3 regions of the Bradyrhizobium yuanmingense genome follow, and region 3 is predicted to be linked to each of the others. Evidence: predicted binding sites of a transcription regulator. Region 3 holds the regulator's gene; each other region holds the start of a gene.
The links. Region 3 encodes LexA, which represses DNA repair genes until DNA is damaged. Its sites were predicted from a motif close to TGTTCNNNNTGTGTTCNG; they were not measured.
Positions count from the first base shown of each region.

Region 1: the regulator LexA is predicted to act here: its motif matches at 3,331-3,348, upstream of uvrA (excinuclease ABC subunit UvrA).
Region 2: the regulator LexA is predicted to act here: its motif matches at 4,489-4,506, upstream of N2605_RS10740 (putative DNA modification/repair radical SAM protein).

Region 1 covers NZ_CP104173.1:3,774,793-3,782,327, forward strand. Annotated here, with positions in the region: gene N2605_RS17725 (single-stranded DNA-binding protein) at 1-37, opposite strand, end outside; gene N2605_RS17730 (outer membrane protein) at 475-1,257, shown strand; gene N2605_RS17735 (outer membrane protein) at 1,495-2,193, shown strand; gene N2605_RS17740 (outer membrane protein) at 2,415-3,170, shown strand; gene uvrA (excinuclease ABC subunit UvrA) at 3,446-6,427, shown strand; gene N2605_RS17750 (DinB family protein) at 6,510-7,079, shown strand; gene N2605_RS17755 (RNA 2'-phosphotransferase) at 7,081-7,535, opposite strand, start outside.
Region 2 covers NZ_CP104173.1:2,298,321-2,305,855, forward strand. Annotated here, with positions in the region: gene N2605_RS10725 (GMC family oxidoreductase) at 1-282, opposite strand, end outside; gene N2605_RS10730 (M20 aminoacylase family protein) at 454-1,626, shown strand; gene N2605_RS10735 (UdgX family uracil-DNA binding protein) at 1,731-3,173, opposite strand; gene N2605_RS10740 (putative DNA modification/repair radical SAM protein) at 3,173-4,408, opposite strand; gene N2605_RS10745 (ImuA family protein) at 4,571-5,359, shown strand; gene N2605_RS10750 (Y-family DNA polymerase) at 5,256-6,851, shown strand; gene N2605_RS10755 (error-prone DNA polymerase) at 6,848-7,535, shown strand, end outside.
Region 3 covers NZ_CP104173.1:3,882,253-3,889,787, forward strand. Annotated here, with positions in the region: gene N2605_RS18240 (bifunctional diguanylate cyclase/phosphodiesterase) at 1-184, shown strand, start outside; gene N2605_RS18245 (S41 family peptidase) at 266-1,600, opposite strand; gene N2605_RS18250 (alpha-hydroxy acid oxidase) at 1,904-3,037, shown strand; gene N2605_RS18255 (HAD family hydrolase) at 3,066-3,689, shown strand; gene N2605_RS18260 (hypothetical protein) at 3,848-4,051, shown strand; gene N2605_RS18265 (molybdopterin molybdotransferase MoeA) at 4,271-5,479, shown strand; gene lexA (transcriptional repressor LexA) at 5,656-6,357, shown strand; gene N2605_RS18275 (hypothetical protein) at 6,747-7,181, shown strand; gene N2605_RS18280 (GAF domain-containing protein) at 7,399-7,535, shown strand, end outside.

The DNA of each region.
Region 1 (7,535 bases), 110 kb from region 3:
TTCCAACCAGAATGACCTTGTTGACGCTTCCCGCCATCGCCGCTCTCCACTCCGAATGCCACTGAATTTCAAAAGGGCGAATCCGCTGCCCGCGTTCCTCTGCGCCCGCTAGGGCGACCCTATACGCTTGCGGACACCGATCAGCCTGCCACCCCCAAGGTTATCCCCACATATAGCATCGCGCGCACGTTTGTTCCAGATTTGTTCTTCATCATGGGCGGGCAGACATTTTCCCGCGTGCCGCGAAAAACGTCAGCCCCGAATGGAACCTTTTCGAGTTCCCTTGAATAGGAAAAAACTCTTAACATTCATCAAGATGGAACCTGTCAATAGTCTGGCGAGTGTGGCTTTCCGGAGACGGACTCTGCCCTTTCCTTAGGCTACCTTTGCCTTGGAATTGATTCATATGGGTGTCGCGTCTGATCAGCCGCTTCAGGGACTTTCATGAAGCGGACGAAACTTGGGGAGACTGCAATGAATAAGATTCTTTTCGGCGTAATCAGTGCAATGGCATTGGGGCTGTCGGCTCCGGCAAGCGCGGCGGATATGGCTGCGCGTCCCTACACCAAGGCTCCGGCCCCGGCGGTCGCCGCGGTTTACGACTGGAGCGGCTTCTACATCGGCGTCAACGGCGGCGGCGGCACGAGCCGCAAGTGCTGGGACTTCGTGACCCCGGTCACGGGCGTTCTGGTGGCTGAAGGCTGTCACGATGCGACCGGCGGCACGGTCGGTGGTCAGATCGGCTACCGCTGGCAGTCGGCCAATTGGGTGTTCGGCCTCGAGGGCCAGGGCAACTGGGCTGACTTCTCGGGGGACAACGTCAGCCTCCTCTTCCCTGGAAGCGCTTTGGTCACCGGTGATCGTAACCGCTCTCACATCGATGCTTTTGGCCTGATCACGGGCCAGGTCGGTTATGCCTGGAACAACGTGCTGCTCTATGTGAAGGGCGGCGCCGCCGTAGTCGGGGACAAGTACGACGTCTATGCCGCGCCTGGCACGCCTGGCGCCGGCACGCTGCTGGCGTCGGCTCGCGAGACCCGCTGGGGCGGCACCGTTGGCGCCGGCCTGGAATTCGGATTTGCTCCGAACTGGACGCTCGGCGTCGAGTACAACCACATCTTCCTCGGCGACCGTACGATCGCCTTCACGACGCCTGCGGGCGTTGCCTTCGGGAGCGATCGCATCAGTCAGGACGTCGACATGGGTCTAGTCCGCCTGAATTATCGCTTCGGCGGCCCGTTGGTCGCGAGGTACTGATATCCCACCTATCGTGAGCGAAACGAAGGGCCGGCCCCAGCGCCGGCCCTTCTTTTTTCGGCACATGCCTGGACGTAAATAAGTCAGCAACCATCACCTTTTCCGCTGTTGTGGCTTTTCGGAGACACAACTTGCGGCTTTGGTGGTGTAAAGACGGCGTCAGTTGGGCCGTTTGAGTCCGCTGCCCTTCCGCCACGGAAGGCAACAACAGAAACTGGGACTGGGATTAAGTTGAAAATGAAGAAGGTTTTGTTGGCTTCGGCCTGTGTATTCGCCCTTGCGGCCCCCGCTTCGGCTGCTGATCTGGCAGCCCGCCCCTACACCAAGGCCCCCGCGCCTGTGGCCTCGGTCTACAACTGGACCGGCTTTTACCTGGGTATCGTCGGTGGCGGCGCCTGGGAAAACAGCTCCGATGATCCGCGCATGCAGGGCGGTTTCGTCGGCGGCACCGTTGGCTACAACTGGCAGACCTCCAACGTCGTGTTCGGCATCGAAGCTGATGGCGCGTGGGCTGACGTAAACGCCTCGGCGACCGGTCTTGTTGATTTTGGTGGCGCCCTCGTTCCCACGACGGTCAGTTCGCGTATCGACGCGCTCGGCACCGTGCGTGGTCGCATCGGCTGGCTCGCTTCCCCGAGCGTCCTGCTGTACGCCACGGGTGGTTACGCCTGGATCAACAACAAGATCAGCGTCAGCGCGCCCCCTGTTCTGAGCCTCTCGGAGAGCCAGTTCCATTCGGGCTGGACGGTCGGCGCGGGCGTCGAGGCGATGTTTGCTCCGAACTGGTCGGTCAAGGGCGAGTACCTCTATCGCAGCCTGGGCGGCGAGACCTACTTCTCGGGCGTCTTCCCGGTCAACACCGGCACTCTCGACCTCCACACCGTGCAGGTCGGCGTGAACTACCACTTCGGCGGCCCGGTCGTCGCCAAGTACTGAGCTTCGTCTCTGACGCATCATCGTCACGAAAGGCCGGCCTCGCGCCGGCCTTTTTGTTTGTTGCGGCCGCCCGTTCGCTCGCGTTTTCGGAGGGATGTGACCTCTAGGTGACACAACCTTTGGCTTCAATGGTGTAAAGCAATGACGTTGCTTGGGTCATAAGTCCGCTGCTCTTCCGCTCTCCGGAAGACCGGAATGAGAAATGGAAGTGGGGAATGGATATGAAGAAGCTTTTGCTGGCTTCGGCCAGCTTGTTCGCACTCAGCGCGTTGGCACCGGCCTCGGCGGCCGATTTGGCGGCCCGCCCCTACGCCAAGGCACCGGTGGCGCCGATCGCGGCGTACAACTGGAGCGGTTTCTACCTCGGCGCCAACGCCGGCGGTGGCTGGAGCCGCAACTGTTGGGATCTCACCAGTGTCGGCCCCTTCGTGGTCTCTCCGGCGGTGGCCGAAGGTTGTCACAATGCGACCGGCGCACTCGTCGGCGGCCAGATCGGTTATCGCTGGCAGTCCGCCAACTGGGTATTCGGTCTCGAAGCCCAGGGCGACTGGGCTGACCTGAAGGGTTCGAACATCAGCTCGCCTGCCGCGCTCGCGCCGCTGGTGAACGAGACCAGGATCGACGCCATTGGCCTCTTCACTGGCCAGGTCGGTTATGCCTGGAACAACGTGCTTTGGTACGTGAAGGGCGGCGCTGCCGTCACTCACAACAAGTACACTGGTAGTTTTGGCGGCGTTACGCTCGACACCGCGAACGAAACGCGCTGGGGCGGTACCGTCGGCACCGGCATAGAATTCGGCTTCGCTCCGAACTGGTCGGTCGGTGTCGAATACAACCACCTGTTTATGGGCAGGCACAACGAGACCTTCACCTTCCTCGGCGTGACCACTCGCACCGATAGCATCAAGCAGGACGTGGACATGGCTACCGTTCGACTCAACTACACCTTCGGTGGCCCGGTGGTCGCGAAGTACTGATCACGATCGACGTCACATCGTCACGAAAGGCCGGCCTCGCGCCGGCCTTTTTGTTTTGGCTGGGTGCTCCGCGAGCGGTTCCGCGCGTTCCTGCTGCCAGATCCCGCCAGCACGCCAACAATCCGTTGACGATTCGCAAGTCCCACTGGAAATCCGCCGCCGTTCTTCCTACGTTCGCTGCCATACCCATCGGCGCCGATCCCGGTTCCGGGCGCAGCGCGCCTTTTTTTGTTGGCGCGATCGCGCACCTTTGGGCTTCCTTGAGGGTAACTCGGATGGATGAAGTGATCAAGGCGAAGCGCCAACAACAGAACGCGGGCTCCAGCCTGCGCGCAATTACGATCCGCGGCGCGCGCGAGCACAACCTCAAGAATATCGACGTCGAGATTCCCCGCGACAAGCTGGTGGTGTTCACCGGGCTATCCGGCTCCGGCAAATCCTCGCTCGCCTTCGACACCATCTATGCCGAGGGCCAGCGCCGCTACGTCGAATCGCTGTCGGCCTATGCCCGCCAGTTCCTGGAGATGATGCAGAAGCCCGACGTCGACCAGATCGACGGCCTGTCGCCGGCGATCTCGATCGAGCAGAAGACGACGTCGAAGAACCCGCGCTCGACCGTCGGCACCGTCACCGAGATCTACGACTACATGCGCCTGCTCTGGGCCCGCGTCGGCGTGCCCTATTCGCCGGCCACGGGCCTGCCGATCGAGAGCCAGACCGTCTCGCAGATGGTCGACCGCGTGCTGGCGTTGTCCGAGGGCACCCGCCTCTATCTGCTCGCCCCCGTCGTGCGCGGCCGCAAGGGCGAGTACAGGAAGGAGCTCGCCGAATGGCTCAAGAAGGGCTTTCAGCGCGTCAAGATCGACGGCACCTTCCATGAGCTGGCGGAAGCTCCTAGCCTCGACAAGAAATTCCCGCACGATATCGACGTGGTGGTCGATCGCATCGTGGTGCGTGCCGATATCGGCCAGCGCCTCGCCGAGAGCTTTGAGACCGCGCTAAAGCTCGCCGAAGGCCTTGCCGTCGTCGAGTTCGCCGATGCGTCCGCGGCGGCTGCGCCTGCGGAGGAAAAGAAGAAGACCGCGAAAATCCACGACAAGAGCGGGCCCGAGCGCATCCTGTTCTCGGAAAAGTTCGCCTGCCCGGTCTCCGGCTTCACCATCCCCGAGATCGAGCCGCGCCTGTTCTCCTTCAACAATCCCTACGGCGCCTGCCCCGCCTGCGGCGGCCTCGGCGTCGAGCAGCATGTCGACGAAGACCTCGTCATCCCTGAGAAGGATCTGACGCTGCGCAAGGGCGCGATCGCGCCCTGGGCCAAGTCGTCGTCGCCCTATTACGTGCAGACGCTGACCGCGCTCGGCAAGCACTACAAGTTCACGCTCGACACCAAGTGGAAGGATCTGCCGAAGAAGACGCAAAACGCGATTCTCTACGGCTCGGGCGAGGACGAGATCAAGTTCTCCTACGAGGACGGGGTGCGCTCCTACGACACCAAGAAGCCGTTCGAAGGCGTCATCACCAACATCAACCGCCGCTACCGCGAGACCGAGAGCGAGTGGGCCCGCGAGGAGCTGGCGAAATATTTTCACGACGTGCCCTGCGAGGGCTGCAAGGGCTTCCGGCTCAAGCCCGAGGCGCTCTGCGTCAAGGTCGGTGGCAAGCATATCGGCGAAATCTCGGAGCTGTCCGTGAAGGGCGCCGGCGCATGGTTCGAGACCGTGCCGGAGGCGCTGAACGCGCAGCAGAACGAGATCGCGGGCCGCATCCTGAAGGAGATCCGCGAGCGCCTCACCTTCCTGCTCGACGTCGGCCTCAATTATCTGACGCTGTCCCGCTCCTCCGGCACGCTGTCCGGCGGCGAGAGCCAGCGCATCCGCCTCGCCTCGCAGATCGGCTCGGGGCTCACAGGCGTGCTCTACGTGCTGGACGAGCCTTCGATCGGCCTGCACCAGCGCGACAACGCCCGCCTGCTCGATACGCTGAAGCGGCTGCGCGACCTCGGCAACACCGTGGTCGTGGTCGAGCATGATGAGGACGCCATCCGCCTTGCGGACTACGTGCTCGACATCGGCCCAGGCGCCGGCATGCATGGCGGCAACATCGTCGCCGAAGGCACGCCCGCCGAGATCATGCGCAACCCGAAATCGCTGACCGGCAAATACCTGACCGGCGAGCTCGAGGTCGAGGTGCCGGAGCGGCGTCCGCCGAACCATCGCCGCACCATCAAGGTGGTGAACGCGCGCGGCAATAACCTCAAGAACGTCACGGCGGAAATTCCGCTCGGCCTGTTCACCTGCGTCACCGGCGTCTCCGGCGGCGGCAAGTCGACGCTGCTGATCGATACCCTCTACCGCGCCATCGCCCGCAAGCTGAACAATGCCAGCGAGGGCGCCGCCCCGCACGACCGCATCGAGGGCCTCGAGCACATCGACAAGATCATCGACATCGACCAGTCGCCGATCGGCCGCACGCCGCGCTCGAATCCGGCGACCTATACCGGCGCGTTCACGCCGATCCGCGAATGGTTCGCCGGCCTGCCGGAAGCGAAAGCACGTGGCTACGAGCCCGGCCGCTTCTCCTTCAACGTCAAGGGCGGCCGCTGCGAGGCCTGCCAGGGCGACGGCGTCATCAAGATCGAGATGCACTTCCTGCCCGACGTCTACGTCACCTGCGACGTCTGCAAGGGCAAGCGCTACAACCGCGAGACGCTGGAGGTGCTGTTCAAGGGCAAGAGCATCGCCGACGTGCTCGACATGACTGTCGAGGAAGCTGCCGAGTTCTTCAAGGCGGTGCCGCGCGTGCGCGAGACTTTTCAGACATTGCACCGCGTCGGCCTCGACTACATCCATGTCGGCCAGCAAGCGACGACGCTCTCGGGCGGCGAAGCCCAGCGCGTCAAGCTGGCAAAAGAATTGTCAAAGCGCGCCACCGGCCGCACGCTCTACATCCTGGACGAGCCCACCACCGGCCTGCACTTCCACGACGTCAAGAAGCTGCTGGAGGTGCTGCACGAGCTGGTCGCGCAGGGCAACACGGTCGTCGTCATCGAGCACAATCTCGAAGTCATCAAGACCGCCGACTGGGTCATCGATCTCGGCCCCGAAGGCGGCGACGGCGGCGGCGAGATCGTGGCGTGGGGACCTCCGGAGGACATCGCAAAAGCGCCGCGGAGCTATACGGGGAAATTCCTGGCTCCGGTGCTCGAGAAGGCGCGGAAGCCGAAGCGGAGGCGTGCGGCGAGCGAGGCGGCGGAGTAGATTGCGCTGCATCGAAGCCACAGGGCTGTAGGGCGGATTAGCGGAGCGTAATCAGCCACTATTCGATCGGGAAAGAACCGACATGTCCGCTGGACTCGTACAAACCTACCGCGCCTTCGCCCACAACAACGCTTGGGCGAACCATCGCCTGCTCGCCGCCTGCGCTGCGCTATCCCAGTCTGAATTCGAAGCCCACCGCACCGGCTTCTTTCCAAGCCTGCAGCGTACGCTGAACCACATCTACATCATCGACTTCTTCTACATCGATGCGCTTGAAGGGGGCTGGCTCGGACCGGCAGCCTGGAAGAACGAGGTGCCGTACCCCTCGTTAGCCGAGCTCAAAGCTGCCCAGGCCGCAATGGACAACCGCCTGATTGCGATCTGCGATGCGCTGACAACTGAACGGCTCGACGCCTTCGTCCGGATCAACCGCGATACGAGCGTTCAAACCGAGCGCTGCGACCGGCTGCTCATGCATCTCTTCCAGCATCAAATTCATCATCGCGGACAGGCGCATGCCATGCTGTGCGAAACGGATGTCGCGCCCCCGCAGCTCGACGAGTTCTTCGCGGAAGGCGAAGCGCCGCTGCGAGCCGCCGAATTCGCCGAACTCGGCTGGACCGAGAAGACCGTTTGGAAATCCAGGACGTAAGCTACGCCAGGAACTCCGGCGGCACATGGTCGGTCAGCCACACACCGTTCTCTGCGCGAAAAAACTTGAATCCCTTGGCATGCATGCTGCCGGCATCGACCTTGAAGATGTGCGGCTTGCCGTGGCGCTGACCGACACGCTGCGCAGTTGCCTCGTCGGAGGACAGATGCACCTGCTGGCGCGCCTGCGGCTTCAGGCCCTCGGACAGGATCGCCTCGACAAACCGTGTCGCCGTGCCATGATACAGGATCGACGGCGGCTCCTGCGGCGCCAAGCCAAGTTCAACCGAGACGGAATGTCCTTGCGCGGCGCGAATGCGATCAGTTCCAGGGGACAGCGAGAAACGCTTCTTGTCGCTCTCTGCGACGACGCGCAGCAGATCATCGCGGCCAAACTTTGTGCCGGCGGCATTTGCCTTGGCGATCAGGTCGTCGATGCTGGCCCACCCGTGCGAAT
Region 2 (7,535 bases), 1.6 Mb from region 3:
TGCCGAGCAGCCGCCGATCACCTTGCCGCGCGGATAGGCCAGCGAGCGGCCGTTCAGACCGGGCTCGGCCTCGGTCTTGAACATCCAGTCCGAACGCGGATTGCCGATGGCGAAGAGATAGCCGACCGGGATATGGAACCAGATCCAGTTGTCGTCGCCACCAGCTTCAAGGATGAGAACGCGGTTGCCTGGGACAGCCGACAGCCGGTTGGCGACGATGCAGCCCGCGGTGCCGGCTCCGACGACAATGTAGTCAAACTCACCTTCAAGCCGCCTCGGCATTCTGCTTCCACCCGGATGGTCTCTTTGCTTTCCGTTAATAGGCAGACGCAGCCGACCGGGACAAGCCCGGCCATGCCGGGTGAACAGGGCTAGACCCCGATTGGCGGCGGTTGGGTGGACCGACGCTTGCATGGTAGACAGACCTGCATTTCCAACAGTTCGAGACCTTCCATGCCCATCGTGAACCGCGTCGCCGACCTTCAACCCGATATCCAGGCCTGGCGGCGGGACATCCATCAGCACCCCGAGCTGTTGTACGATGTCCACCGCACCGCAGCATTCGTTGCTGACCGGTTGCGGGAGTTCGGCTGCGACGAAGTCGTGACCGGTCTCGGCCAGACCGGCGTCGTCGGCGTAATCAAGGGCAACAAGCCAACCGGCGAGGGGCTCAAGGTGATCGGCATGCGTGCCGACATGGACGCGCTGCCGGTCGAGGAGCAGACCAATCTGCCTTACGCCTCCAAGATCCCCGGCAAGATGCACGCCTGCGGCCATGACGGCCACACCGCGATGCTGCTCGGCGCGGCCCGCTATCTCGCCGAGACGCGCAATTTCGCCGGCGATGCCGTGGTGATCTTCCAGCCCGCCGAGGAGGGTGGCGCCGGCGGCGCGGCCATGGTCAAGGACGGCCTGATGGAGCGGTTCGGCATCGAGCAGGTCTACGGCATGCACAACGGCCCGGGCATCCCGGTCGGCTCGTTCGCGATCAGGCCGGGCCCGATCATGGCGGCGACCGACGAAGTCGACATCATGATCGAGGGTGTCGGCGGCCACGCCGCGCGTCCGCACAAATGCGTCGATTCCGTGCTGGTCGGCGCGCAGGTGATCACGGCCCTGCAGTCGATCGTCTCGCGTAGCGTCGATCCCCTGGAATCGGCGGTCGTATCGATTTGCGAATTCCACGCCGGCAACGCCCGCAACGTCATTCCGCAGACTGCGACCCTGAGAGGCACCATCCGCACGCTGTCGCCGGAGGTGCGCAAGCTGGTCGAGAAGCGCGTGCATGAAGTCGTGGCGGGCATGGCGCAGATCACCGGCGCCAAGATCGACCTGCACTACAAGCGCAATTATCCGGTCGTGAACAATCATGCGGCGGAGACCGAAGTGGCACGGCGCATCGCCACGCAGGTCGCGGGCGAGGCCCATGTCCACGAGATGGCGCCGCTGATGGGCGGCGAGGATTTCGCCTACATGCTGGAAGCGCGGCCCGGCGCCTTCATCTTCTGCGGCAACGGCGACAGCGCCGGCCTGCATCATCCCGCCTACAATTTCAACGACGAGGCGATCGTCTACGGCACGTCCTATTGGGTGAAGCTGGTCGAGGAGCAGCTCGCGGCGTCGTAGGACCGGGTCCGAAGCACAGATGAAGGGCCCGTGCATTCCACGGGTCCTTGTCTATTTGAGAAATCGGATCGTCGACAACGGCGTGAAGCCATTTCCCACTGTATTCACGCAGCCCGTGCGGCCTTCTTCTGCAGGCCGGCGGCGATCTTCAGATCTTCGACGAAGCGCCGATATTCCAGAACCTTGGCTTCGGGATCAGGCAGTCGCAGCAAATAGGACGGGTGCACGGTCACCAGCGCCTTGCGGCCTTCGGGAAGCTCGATCAGCCGGCCGCGGTTCTTGCCGATGGGGGTGATCTTGCCGAACACGCTCTGCGCGGCAGTGGCGCCCATTGCCACGATGAGATCGGGCTGGATTGTCGAAACTTCCCGCTCATACCATTGCCGGCACGCCCGGATCTCAGGTGTGTTCGGCTTCTGGTGCAGGCGGATCTTTCCGCGCGGCACGAATTTGAAGTGCTTCACCGCGTTGGTGACATAGACCTTCTTGCGGTCGACGCCGGCCTCCTCCAGTGCGCGATCGAGCATTTGCCCGGCCGGGCCGACGAAGGGATGGCCGGCGAGGTCTTCCTTGTCGCCGGGCTGCTCGCCGACCAGCATGATGTTGGCATTCTTCGGCCCTTCGCCGAACACGGTCTGTGTCGCGTCCTTGTAGAGATGGCAGGCGCGGCAATGCGCGGCCTCCTCGCGGAGCGTTTCGAGATCGTCGGCAGCTGACTTGCGTTTCATCGGAGCCTCCGGCCGCTTCTGAGGCTTGTGCGGATCGGTTGCGGCATTGGCGATCATGGCGCCGGTCATGCGCTCGGCGTCCTCGATCAAGGGCTTAATGATCGAAGCCTCGGGCAGGTTCCTCCAATATTTCTTCGGCATCTCGGCCTGCATCGCCTTCACCTTGAGCCGGGCCGGATTGAAGATGCTGGCATAGTAGCGCCGCCAGGTTTCCTCCAGCCGGTCTTCGCCCGGCGCCTCGCTCTTGCTGACGCCCGGCGTGAACGAGAGCGCATGGCCGTCCCAATGCGCGCAGAGGTCCGGCGTCAGGATCGACCAGGGCATGTCGGCAAAGCGCTTGGCGAAGAACGGCGCGGCGAGCTCGACGACGTGATGCTCCGGCTCGAACCAGGCGACGTAGTGCGCCTGGCGTTCCCGGCCGATCTCGCGGAAGCGCACGAAGGCATGCATCTTGTGCTCGTCGCGATAGACCGCTTTCGCCATGGCCGTGACAAGCGCGACATCGGGGTCGGTCGCGACCTCAATGAGATCGTGATTGTCCTTCAGCCGGAACAGCAGGCGATATAGGATCGCAAAGCGCTCGCCGTCGCGATGCAGGATCGCCGCCTTGGCAAGCTCGACGAATTTTGCCGAGACGGTGAACGTGCCGTCGTTCACCTCGAGGATCGGAGACGGCGAGGACGGTGCGAACAGCTCGGCTTCGTGGCCCTGCACGGTCCAGGTGACCGCGCCGGGCGGCACGTGATGGAGCACGAGGCTGCGCGCGGCTTTGCGCCAGCCGTCGTAATCGGTTTCGGTGTCGAGCATGATGTACTGCATCAGAAGCCAAATCCCAGTTGCGTTGCTTTCGGCTTGAACCGTTCGATCAACCCGGCGGCATCGAGACGATGCGGTGAGGGGCGGTGATCGCTGAGGACGATGAACGGCAGCGCCTTGTTGCGGGGCACATGCAGCCGCGCGAGATCGGCGAGGCGGATCGTGGTGGTGCGCCGCGTCGCGATGATGCGTTCGACCGTCCTGGTGCCGAAGCCCGGAACGCGCAGCAGCTCCTCGCGGCTGGCGCGGTTGACGTCGAGCGGGAAGCGGTCGCGGTGGCGCAGCGCCCAGGCCAGCTTGGGATCGATGTCGAGCGGCAGCATCGCGCTGTCGTCGACGATTTCGCCAACGTCGAAGCCGTAGAACCGCATCAGCCAGTCGGCCTGGTAGAGCCGGTGCTCGCGCAGCAGCGGCGGCGCGCGCAGGGGCAGCGCGCGGCTGGCATCGGGGATCGGGCTGAAGGCGGAGTAATAGACGCGCCGCAGCCGGTAGGCGCCGTAGAGATTGGCGCTGGTGTGGAGAATGGTGTGATCGGAGGCGCTATCTGCGCCGACGATCATCTGCGTGCTTTGTCCGGCGGGCGCGAAGCGCTGCGGTTTGGCCTTCGTCTTGGCGCTGCGGCTCTCCTCGGCCTCGTCCAGCTTCAGCCGCAGCCGGCCCATGGTGCGGCGGATCGCGCGCACGTCCTTCTCCGGCGCGAATTGCTGCAGGCTCGTCTCCTCAGGCATCTCGATGTTGATCGAAAGGCGGTCGGCATATTTGCCGGCCTCGGCGATCAGCGCGTCGTCGGCCTCGGGAATGGTCTTCAGATGGATGTAGCCGCGGAAATGATGCTCCTCGCGCAGTTTTCGCGCGACGCTCACCACTTGCTCCATCGTGTAATCAGGGCTGCGGATGATGCCGGAGGAGAGAAACAGGCCCTCGATGTAATTGCGCCGGTAGAAGTCGAGCGTGAGCCTGACCAATTCGTCGATGGTGAAGCGGGCGCGTGGGACATTCGAGGAGGCGCGGTTGACGCAATAAAGGCAATCGTAATTGCAGGCGTTGGTCAGCAGCACCTTGAGCAGGGAGATGCAGCGTCCGTCCGGCGCGTAGGAATGGCAGATGCCCATGCCCGGCGCGGTCGAGCCCATGCCCTTGCCGTCGCTGGAATCCCGCTTCTCGGTACCGCTGGAGGCGCAGGATGCGTCGTATTTGGCGGCGTCCGCCAGAATCTCCAGCTTGCGTTGTACGTCCATGTTTGAATCTCTTTGATTCCGCTCATGAATCTTTGGATGCGCCAATTCGATTGACTCTGCCGGCGCCGTTAGCTTTATATTAGAACATATCATGAACAAATGAGCCAGCCGCTGGTTCTCTTTTTGAGAGCCATCGGCAATCACCTCTGAGGAGCGGCGAGCATGAGCGGCGCACGTATGAGCGCGCTTGCGACCTTGCGTAGCCAGATCGAGCGCATCGAGACGGCGGAGGTCGTGCATCCGCGCGATCGCATCGCGCTCGGCCATGGCGCGGCCGACGCCGCGCTGAAGGGCGGGCTCGCGCGCGCGGCGATCCACGAGGTGTTTTGTGAGGGGCGTCAGGGCGCGGCCGCGACGGGCTTTGTCATGGGCCTTGCGCGACGCGTGAGCGCGTGCCGGCCGCTATTGTGGGTGCGGCAGGATTTTTCGGAGTTCGAAACCGGTGCGTTGTCGATGAGTGGGCTTGCCGAGCTCGGCCTCGATCCGCGCCCTGTGGTGATGGTGCGCGCCGCCGATGTCGAGAGCGCGTTGCGCACCTCGGCCGATGCGCTCGCCTGCGATGCGCTCGGCGCCGTCGTGCTTGAGCTCTGGGGCGAGACCAGGCAGTTCGATCTGGTGGCGAGCCGCAAGCTGACGCTGGCCGCGCAAGGCTCCGGTGTCACCGGCCTCTTGCTGCGGATGGCCGCGCAGCCGCTGCCTTCGACCGCGGAGACACGATGGATGCTGCGTGCGGCGCATTCGCCGCCGGACTCGGTGTGGAGTGCCTGGGGCGCGCCGGTGTTCGATGCCGAGCTCTTGCGCAATCGTCATGGCCCCTGCGGCCGGTGGATCATGGAATGGAATTGTGATGAGTGCCAGTTCAGTGAACCGTCGACGTATCCTCAGCCTGTGGCTGCCGCGCCTGCCCATCGACAGGATCCAGCGGTTCCTTGGCAGCGCCGGGCTGGGTAAAACCAACCATGAGCCGAGCATTGTCGTCATCAAGGACAACAATGCGCTGGTGATCCATGCGCTGGACGAGGCCGCCGAGCGCCTCGGCCTGTATATCGGCCAACCGCTGGCCAATGCGCGGGCGATGTGCCCGGATTTGCGTGTGTTCGACGCCGATACCGTGGCCGATACGAAGACGCTCAGCGACATCGCCGATTGGTGCGACCGCTTCACGCCGCTGGTGGCGCTCGATCCACCGCACGGGCTGTTCCTGGACATCACCGGCTGTGCGCATTTGTTCGGCGGCGAGGCCGCGCTGTTGCGGACATTGGTCCGGGCGCTCGACCGGCAAGGCTTTGCCGTCAGCGCGGCGATCGCGGGCACCTCGGTCTGCGCCCGCACGCTGACGCGGCAGGTATCCGGCACCATCGTGGCCGATGGCGGCGAGGCGGAGGCGATCAGGTCGTTTCCAGTCTCCGCGCTCGGTGCGGGTGAAGCCATCACCACCGGCCTGCGCCGTGCCGGGCTGAAGACCATCGGCGACGTCGCCTCGCGCAGCGCCTCCGAGATCACGGCGCGGTTCGGCGCGCGCTTCTCCACGCTGCTCGCCCATGCGCTGGGGCAGGGTGATGCGCCGATCAGCCCGCGCAAACCGCTGCCCGATTACATCGTCGAGAAGCGCTTTGCCGAGCCGATCGCAACCGACACCATGATCGCGATGACGCTGTCGCGGCTCGCCGACACGTTGATCGCATCCATGGAGAAGCAGGGCAAAGGCGCGCGGCGGCTTGAAGCGGCGTTCTTCCGCACCGATGGTGTGGTGCGTACGATTACGGTCGAGACCGGGCGTCCGGTGACGCGAAGCGCCGTGGTCGACCGCTTGTTCCGCGAGCGGCTCGATGCCCTCGCCGATCCCCTCGATCCCGGTTTCGGCTTCGACATGGTGCGGTTGTCGGCGAGCCGCACCGAGATCGTGGTGCAGGAGCAGCGCGATCTCGATGCCCATGTCCACGACAATGACGAACTCGCGGCGCTGATCGACCGCATCGCCGCGCGGATCGGCGGCAGGCGTGTCGTCGTGCACCTGCCGCAGGATACCCACATCCCCGAAAGCGCGGTGCTGGCCGCATCGGCGCAGCATCATCTCGCTGCTGCCATGCAGGCCGAATGGCCGGCGCGCGTCGCGAGCGAGCCGCCGCTGCGTCCCTTGCGGCTGTTCGACAAGCCGGAGCCGATCAAGGTGCCGTTCGCGACCGTGCCAGACGGTCCGCCGCATCAATTCACCTGGCGGCGCGCGCTGCATGCGGTGGTGCGGGTAGAGGGGCCCGAGCGCATCGCGATGGAATGGTGGCGGCAGGACGGCAAGCAGCTGACGCGGGATTATTTCCGCATCGAGGATGCCGAAGGCCTGCGCTTCTGGATCTTTCGCGACGGTCTCTATGAAGGCGAGGTGTTCGACGGTGACTGCAAGCCTGCGTCTCCCGGCTGGTATGTGCACGGTCTCTTCGCATGAATACGCTTAGCTATGCCGAGATCGGCATCACCACCAATTTCTCCTTCCTGCGCGGCGGCTCGGATCCGCGCGCCTATGTGCATCAGGCGAGCAAGCTCGGGATTCCCGCGATCGGCATTGCCGACCACAACACGCTTGCCGGCGTGGTGCGCGCCTATCAGGAGCTCGACAATGACGAGGTGCTGCACAAGCCGAAACTGTTGATCGGCGCTCGCATCGTCTTCATCGACGGCACGCCCGACATCCTGGTCTATCCACGCGATCGCGCGGCCTATGGCCGGCTGTGCCAGCTCCTGACAAGGGGCAAGCGTGGCGATGACATCACGCGGATCGAAAAGGGCGAGTGTCATCTCAGGCTTGACGATCTCCTGGAATTCTCGGAAGGCCAGCTCCTGGTGTTGACGCTGCCGCATCGTTTCGAGCTGGCGCGGGCGCTGGATGTCCTCGCAAAGCTGAAGGCGAGCCGTGCCGAGGGCGTGTGGCTGGCGGCGAGCCTGCTCTATCGCGGCGACGACAAGCGTCGCCTCTTGCGGCTCGATGATCTCGCCGCAAAGGCAAAGGTGCCGCTGCTCGCAACCAATGAGGTGCTGTATCACGATCCCCGCCGCCGTCCGCTCCAGGACGTGCTGACCTGCATCCGGGAAAAGACCACGATCGAGGCGATTGGGCGGAAGTTAGAGGCCA
Region 3 (7,535 bases):
GGCCGAGGGTGTCGAGACCGAGGAGCAGCAGCGCCTGTTGCGTACGCTCGGCTGCTCCGAGATGCAGGGCTATTTGTTCAGCGCCGCCAAGCCCGCCGACAAGATGCTGGAGCTGTTCGCGCTGCACCGCAGCCGGCGCGCCCGGCGCGAAGGCAGCGAGAGCCGCCGCCGCGAGGTCGGTTAGGTCGAAACGGCGCTGGAAACGAAATCGCCCGGAAGCGGTCCTCCGCTCCCGGGCGAAACATGATCCGGAACGTCGTAAGATCTAGTTCGGCACTGCAGCCTTCGTCGCGCGCTTGGCAGCGACGGCATTTGCCGTAACGCCGTGGAGGAAGTCGTAGGCTGCGTGCAGAGCCTTATCGTCCTTCTCTTCCGGCGGAACGTAGGACTGCGATCCGGTCTGCTCGGTGCCGTCGGCCGACAGATGCCCGCGCATCTGGGATTCCGCCATGGTGTCCATCCGCCCCTTCAGCTCGGGCGGCACGTCCTGGAGGATCTCGATGTCGGGCGCGATGCCTTGGGCCTGGATCGAGCGGCCCGACGGCGTGTAGTAGCGCGCCGTGGTCAGCGCCAGCGCGCCATTGCCGGAGCCGAGCGGAATGATGGTCTGCACCGAGCCCTTACCAAACGATCGCGTGCCGATCAACGTCGCGCGCTTGTGGTCGTGCAGCGCACCGGCAACGATCTCCGAGGCCGAGGCCGAGCCGCCGTTGATCAGCACCACGATCGGCTTGCCTTTGGTGAGGTCGCCGCCATGAGCGGTGAAGCGCTGGGTTTCTTCCGGACTGCGGCCGCGGGTCGAAACGACCTCGCCGCGCTGCAAGAAGGCGCTCGACACCGACACGGCCTGGTCGAGCAGGCCGCCCGGATTGTTGCGCAGATCAACCACGTAGCCGGCGAGCTTCTCCGGCGGGACCTGCTTGGAGACCGAGGCGATCGCCTTCTTCAGGCCGTCGGCGGTCTGCTCGTTGAACGAGGTGATGCGGATATAGCCGATGTCGCCGTTCTCGACGCGGAAGCGCACCGGACGCACATGGATGATCTCGCGCGTGATCGCAACCTCGAGCGGCGCATCCGCACCCTTGCGGATGATGGTCAGCTTGGTCTTGGTGTCGACCGGTCCCTTCATCTTGTTGACCGCCTGCTCGAGCGTCATGCCCTGCACGGCCTCGCCGTCGATCTTGCCGATGAGGTCGCCGGACATGATGCCGGCCTTCGAAGCCGGCGTGTCGTCGATCGGCGAGACGACCTTGACGAGGCCATCCTCCATCGTGACCTCGATGCCGAGCCCGCCGAACTCGCCGGAGGTGGTCTCTTGCATCTCGGTCCAGGCCTTGGCGTTCATGTAGCGCGAATGCGGGTCGAGCGAGGTCACCATGCCGGTGATCGCCCCCTCGATCAGCTTGGCATTGTCCGGCTTCTCGACATAGCTGGCCTTGACCCGCTCGAACACCGCGCCGAACAGATTGAGCTGGGAATAAGCATCACCCGCACTCACTGCCGCCCGCGCTGCCCATACGCCGCCCTGCGGGCTGGCTACCAGAAGGGTCAGGCACGCTCCCGTGAGCGCGCCCAGGGGGAACAGCAGGGTTTTCCGCATGAAGGTGCCTTTTGTGCTTGGCGTTTCTCTTGAGGCTGGGAGACGCCATGCAAATGGCGATCCAGTCCATCTCTCACAATACCATTCTGGTTTCTTCAAGGCCGGGATGCCGCGCTGGCGGGTACACCGAAGAAATCCCTTCGCCTTGGCCTAAACTTTTGGCAACGTTCCGAAACTGTTTCGAAGCAACACGACACGGTCCGGGCCGCCTACGCCTCGCAGCTATGCGATTTTAGGATGGTTTTGGAGGACCGGACGCGATAGGCGATGGCGACAAGACTTCAAATTCTCGGGAGGACAACAATGAATGAAGCGCCCCGCATCCGGCCGGAACGGAACGTCGAGCTCGGCGCCAGCGACGAGCCGTTCCAGAACCTGCACGAGTTCATCCGGAAGGCGCGCGCCAACCTCAACCAGAATGCCTGGGACTACATCATCGGCGCCGCCGAGACCGAGACCACGATGCGGCGCAACCGCATGGCGCTCGACGAGATCGCCTTCCGCCCGCGCGTGCTGCGCGACGTGCGCAGGATCGATGGCAGCGTCGAGCAGTTCGGCCGCAAGCTGCGTCTGCCGGTGGTGCTGGCTCCCGTCGGCGCACTCGAGATCTTCGATCCGGATGGCGCGGCGAGCGTCGCGCGCGCTGCGGGCAGGTTCGGCGCGGCGCACATGCTGAGCTCGGTGTCCGAGCCCGGCCTCGAGACGACCGCCGAGGCTGCCCCCGATGCACTGCGTCTCTATCAACTCTATGTCCGCGGCGACGATGCCTTCGTCGCCGACGTGGTCGACCGGGCCGAGAAGAACGCCTATGCCGCCTTCTGCCTGACCGTCGACACCGCCCATTACAGCCGTCGTGAACGTGACATCGCCAAGCGCTACGTTCGCGAGAGCCGCCTGCGCGCCACCGGCGGCGATTTCCAGAAGGGCCTGGAGTGGCGGACCGTGAAGATGATCAAGGACACGTTCAAAATTCCGCTGATCCTCAAGGGTATCGCCACGGCCGAGGATGCGCAGATCGCGCTCGATCACGGCGTCGAGTGGATCTACGTCTCCAACCATGGCGGGCGCCAGCTCGACCACGGCCGCGGCGCCATGCACGTGCTGCCGGAGATCGTCGACGCCGTGAAGGGCCGCGCCAGGATCATGGTCGACGGCGGCTTTTGCCGCGGCACCGACATCGTCAAGGCGATCGCGGCGGGCGCCGACCTCGTCGGCATCGGCCGGCTGCAATGCTGGGCGCTGGCGGCAGCCGGCGAAGCCGGCGTCGCGCGGATGCTGGAGTTGCTCGAAGACGAGGTGCTGCGCTGCCTCGGCCTCCTGGGCGCCACCTCATTCGCCGAGCTCGACAAATCCTGCCTGCATCCGGCGGCCGCCACCAACGCGCCCAGCGTGTTCAGCGCGTTCCCGCTGTTCGACCACGAGCCCTATCGTTACTGACGCGCCATACCGAAGTGAAAAGGACGCAATGACATCGCTCTCTCCCGGCAGCGCGGATGCGCTGCTGTTCGACCTCGGGCGCGTTGTGCTCGACATCGACTTCTCCAAGGCGATCGCCTGCTGGGCGGGACATGCCGGCTGCCAGCCCGAGGCCATCATCGCGCGCTATGTGCGCGACGAGGCCTACCGGTTGCACGAGATGGGCAAGATCAGCGATGGGGACTATTTCGCCTCGCTGCGGTCCTCGCTCGGGATCGGCATCTCGGATGCGCAATTCCTGGAAGGCTGGAACGCGATTTTCGCCGGCGAGATGCCTGATATCGCCGAGCTGTTGCCGCGGGCGGCGAAGCAGATGCCGCTCTATGCCTTCTCCAACACCAATCGGCCGCACGTCGACTATTTCTCGAAGGAATATGCCGGTCTGCTCGGCCATTTCCGCGAGCTGTATCTGTCCTCCAGCATCGGCCTGCGCAAACCGGATGCCGAGGCCTTCGACCATGTCGTGGCGGCGATCGGCGTGCCGGCCGAGCGCATCGTGTTCTTCGACGACCTCGCCGAGAACATCGAGGGAGCGCGGGCGCGCGGGTTGACCGCCGTGCATGTCACCTCGCCGCGTGATGTCGGGAACGCATTGAAAGCATTGCGGATCTGAGCCGCGGGAAAGCCCGGAGCGCGCTCACTTGCCGGAACAAAAACTGCTGAAAATGTGGAACCTGATCACTTTGTGCATTTTTATACAGAGTTCCGGGAACGGAATACCACCCTTCGGACTCATGAGTCCGTTGGGACTTCTACATTGGACTGATCGACGTGCTGGGCAAGACCTATCTCACCAAGCAAGCCTCTCTCCTGCTCGAATTCGCCAGAACCACCTCGGATTCTGACCTCTCCGCCAAGCTGATCAGCAAGGCCGCCGACCTAAAATCCCAGGCGGACCCGCTGCCGGACAAGGATCAGGGTCCCAAGCCGCCCGACGTCGCGGACATCAGTCCGGGCGATCCGACGGGGCGTTGAACGATGTTGGCCGTGGCGCTCGTCATTCTCGTCCTTGCCATGGCAATCCTCGTTCCGGTCTGTCTCGCCTTCCGCATCATGCCGCGGCGGAGTTGAGCCGACCTCCTCCACCCCGCGATCACGCAGGATAAATCATCCCGCGTGCTGCTTTGCCTCACGCCTGCACTCGGCTAGAACTCTCGCCGCCCATTGACTGATGTGCTCAGCAGGAGTTCGCCCGTGGCCCTGATGCCGGTTTCTGACGCGCTTGCCGCGGTGCTGGCCGGCGTCGAGCCGCTGGCTGAACAGATGGTTTGCCTCGACGAGGCCTACCATCGTGTGCTCGCCCGCGATGTCGCGGCGCGGCGCACGCAGCCGCCGGAGGCGATGTCGGCGATGGACGGCTATGCCGTACGCACGGCCGACGCGGCAAACGATTCGAGGTTGACCGTCGTCGGCGAGGTCGCGGCGGGCCGGCCGTTCGCGGGAAGCGTCGGCCCCGGCGAAGCCGTGCGGATCTTCACCGGCGGCGTCGTTCCCGACGGCGCCGATGCCGTCGTGATCCAGGAGGACACGGCTGCCGACGGCAAACATGTGACGATCAAGGAAGCCGCCATTTTCGGCCGGCACATCCGCCCTGCAGGCGTCGACTTCCGCGAAGGCGACGTGCTGCTGCGCAAGGGAATCCGCCTCACCGAGCGCGATCTCGCCCTTGCCGCCGGAATGAATCATCCGCATCTCGCCGTCATCCGCCGCCCGAGGGTTGCCGTTCTCGCCACCGGCGACGAGCTCGTGATGCCGGGCACCACGCCTGGTCGCGGCCAGATCGTCTATTCCAACGGCTATGCCCTGCATGCGCTCGCCCGCAGCGAGGGCGCCGAGACCATCGACCTCGGAATTGCCGCCGATACACTGGAGGCGACGTCCGCCGGCATCCGCCGCGCGCGCGAGAGCGGCGCCGACATCCTGATCACGACCGGCGGTGCCTCGGTCGGCGACCACGACCTGGTCCAGCAGGCGCTCAAGGGCGAAGGCATCGCGATGGCGTTCTGGAAGATCGCGATCCGGCCGGGCAAGCCGATGATGCACGGTCGGATAGGCGCGATGCGCGTGATTGGCCTGCCCGGCAATCCCGTGTCGTCCTACGTGTGCGCCTTCCTGTTCATGGTCCCCTTGATTCGCGCCCTGTCGGGCCGTTTAGCGATTCATCATCGGCGCGAGCGCGCCGTGCTGGGCCGCGATCTCGCCGCCAACGACCAGCGCGAGGACTATCTGCGTGCGCGGCTGGAGGAGCGCGACGACGGCACGCGCGTCGCCCTTCCGGTCAGCCATCAGGACTCCTCCCTTCTTGCGAATCTCGCTGCGGCACAGGTACTTCTGGTGCGCGCACCGTTCGCGCCGAAGGCCGAGGCCGGCACGCCTTGCGAGGTGCTCCGGCTGCCCGTCTGAGCCGCCCAGCCACACGCATTCCGCGAGCTTGGCCGCGTTCACCATAAATTAAGCAGTTGCGGAACACATATCGAACATATAGTGTCCGTTCATGATTTGTTTCGAGGATGTAGCGGCTTAGTGCCGGCTTCATCGTGTCGGAATCGAACGACATCAACCGGGGGACTTTGGTCGAGATGTTGACGCGCAAACAATACGAGCTTCTGCGGTTCATCAGCGAACGTCTGAAGGAAAGCGGCGTGCCGCCGTCCTTCGACGAGATGAAGGATGCGCTCGACCTGCGCTCGAAGTCAGGCATCCATCGCCTGATCACTGCGCTCGAGGAGCGCGGCTTCATTCGCCGCCTGCCCAACCGTGCCCGTGCCATCGAGGTGATCAAGCTGCCCGAGCTCCAGGCCGCCGCCGGCAATCGCCGTGGCTTCACCCCGAGCGTGATCGAGGGCAATCTCGGCAAGGTGCGCGCGAGCTCCAGCCCGCCTGCGGACGAGGGCGAGCGCCCCGTCGCGGTGCCCGTGATGGGCCGCATCGCCGCCGGCACGCCGATCGAGGCGCTGCAGACCCGCAGCCATACCATCAGCGTGCCGCCGGACATGCTCGGCTCGGGCGAGCACTACGCGCTCGAAGTGCGCGGCGATTCGATGGTCGAGGCCGGCATCCTCGACGGCGACATGGCGCTGATCCAGCGCAACGAGACCGCAAATACCGGCGACATCGTGGTGGCATTGATCGACGACGAGGAGGCCACGCTCAAGCGCTTCCGCCGCCGCGGCGCCTCGATCGCGCTCGAGCCCGCCAATGCCGCCTACGAGGTCCGCATTCTTCCGCCGAACCGCGTGAAGATCCAGGGCAAGCTGATCGGGCTTTACCGGAAGTACTGATACGGGAAACATCAAGCGCGCGGCGCGTTTCGATCGGCATCGGCGATCCAGGATCGGAGCGGATACTTGTCCGCTCCGGCTGGACGGTTTCTCTGGTTCTGCGCCGGCTGTCCGGTCCATCTTCCCGCGCGACATTCGCCCGCGCAGGCGCGCAGCAATCTCGCTCTGCTTCACCGGTAGAGTTGTGCCGGCAGTGCTGATAGCTCCGGCCGAATGCAAGGACGCGAGGTTTGTTCCTATCGAATCCGGGAAAGATAATGTGATCGCGCGCTGCGGACGCGAGCCGCAGATTTGCCCATAACCGAGCAGAGCGTTGTATGCTTCCACTCTGATAGAGGCCTGCGCCTCGAAAGAGACGCGGGTCGCTATCCCAGCATGAGGAGCACCCGATGTGTGACTACAGCCTGCATGCCGTCGCGACGCGCCCCGCCGAAGTCGGCGAGACGATCGTCACGACAACCTTCCGCGGCACCTCGACGCGCGGTTTCGCTTCCGAAGCCGATCCCTCCGTCGCGGTCTGTCTGCTGCCGGGGACGGAGCTCGCTTTCGCCGACAATGTCCGCTACGACAACCGCTGGATCTGGACGCGCACCGTGAACTCTCGCGTCGGCAAGTTCGGCAAGATCGACCCGCACATTCCCGATCGCCATCATGACGCGATCGAATTCCCCGACGGCAAATACGTGCTGGTGACGCAGCTCGTCGAAGGCCAGCGCGCGACCGTGCTGCAATTGCCGGTGACGCAGGCAGCCCCCGAGCGCGAGCACAAGCCGCAGATCGTCGCCGACACGCGGCCCACGATCACGCGCCTGCCGATCGGCTGACGCCCTTCGGCCGACAGGCCGAGCCCGGGATTGAAATTGCCGTCGCCGGCCGAGGCCGGCGAGCCCGGCAAGTTTGTGTTTCAGGACATTCGATCGGCGAGCCCACCGCCGCGCCTCGTCGTCGCACGAAGTTTGGGCCGTGCTGCCCGCATTTTGAACGTCCGCTCCGCAGCCAAATGACCGATGCTGTCGTGGTTTGAGGCGGCGGACACGCTCGATGAAGACCTTCATTCGCGTCGTTGAACTTTGGGTACCCGACCGGACGCGCATGCGGCTGGAATTCGGCGGCGGCCTCTACGACGATGGGCTGTCCGCGTTCAAAGCCGTCAGCGAAGAGCTGCACTTCGGATATGA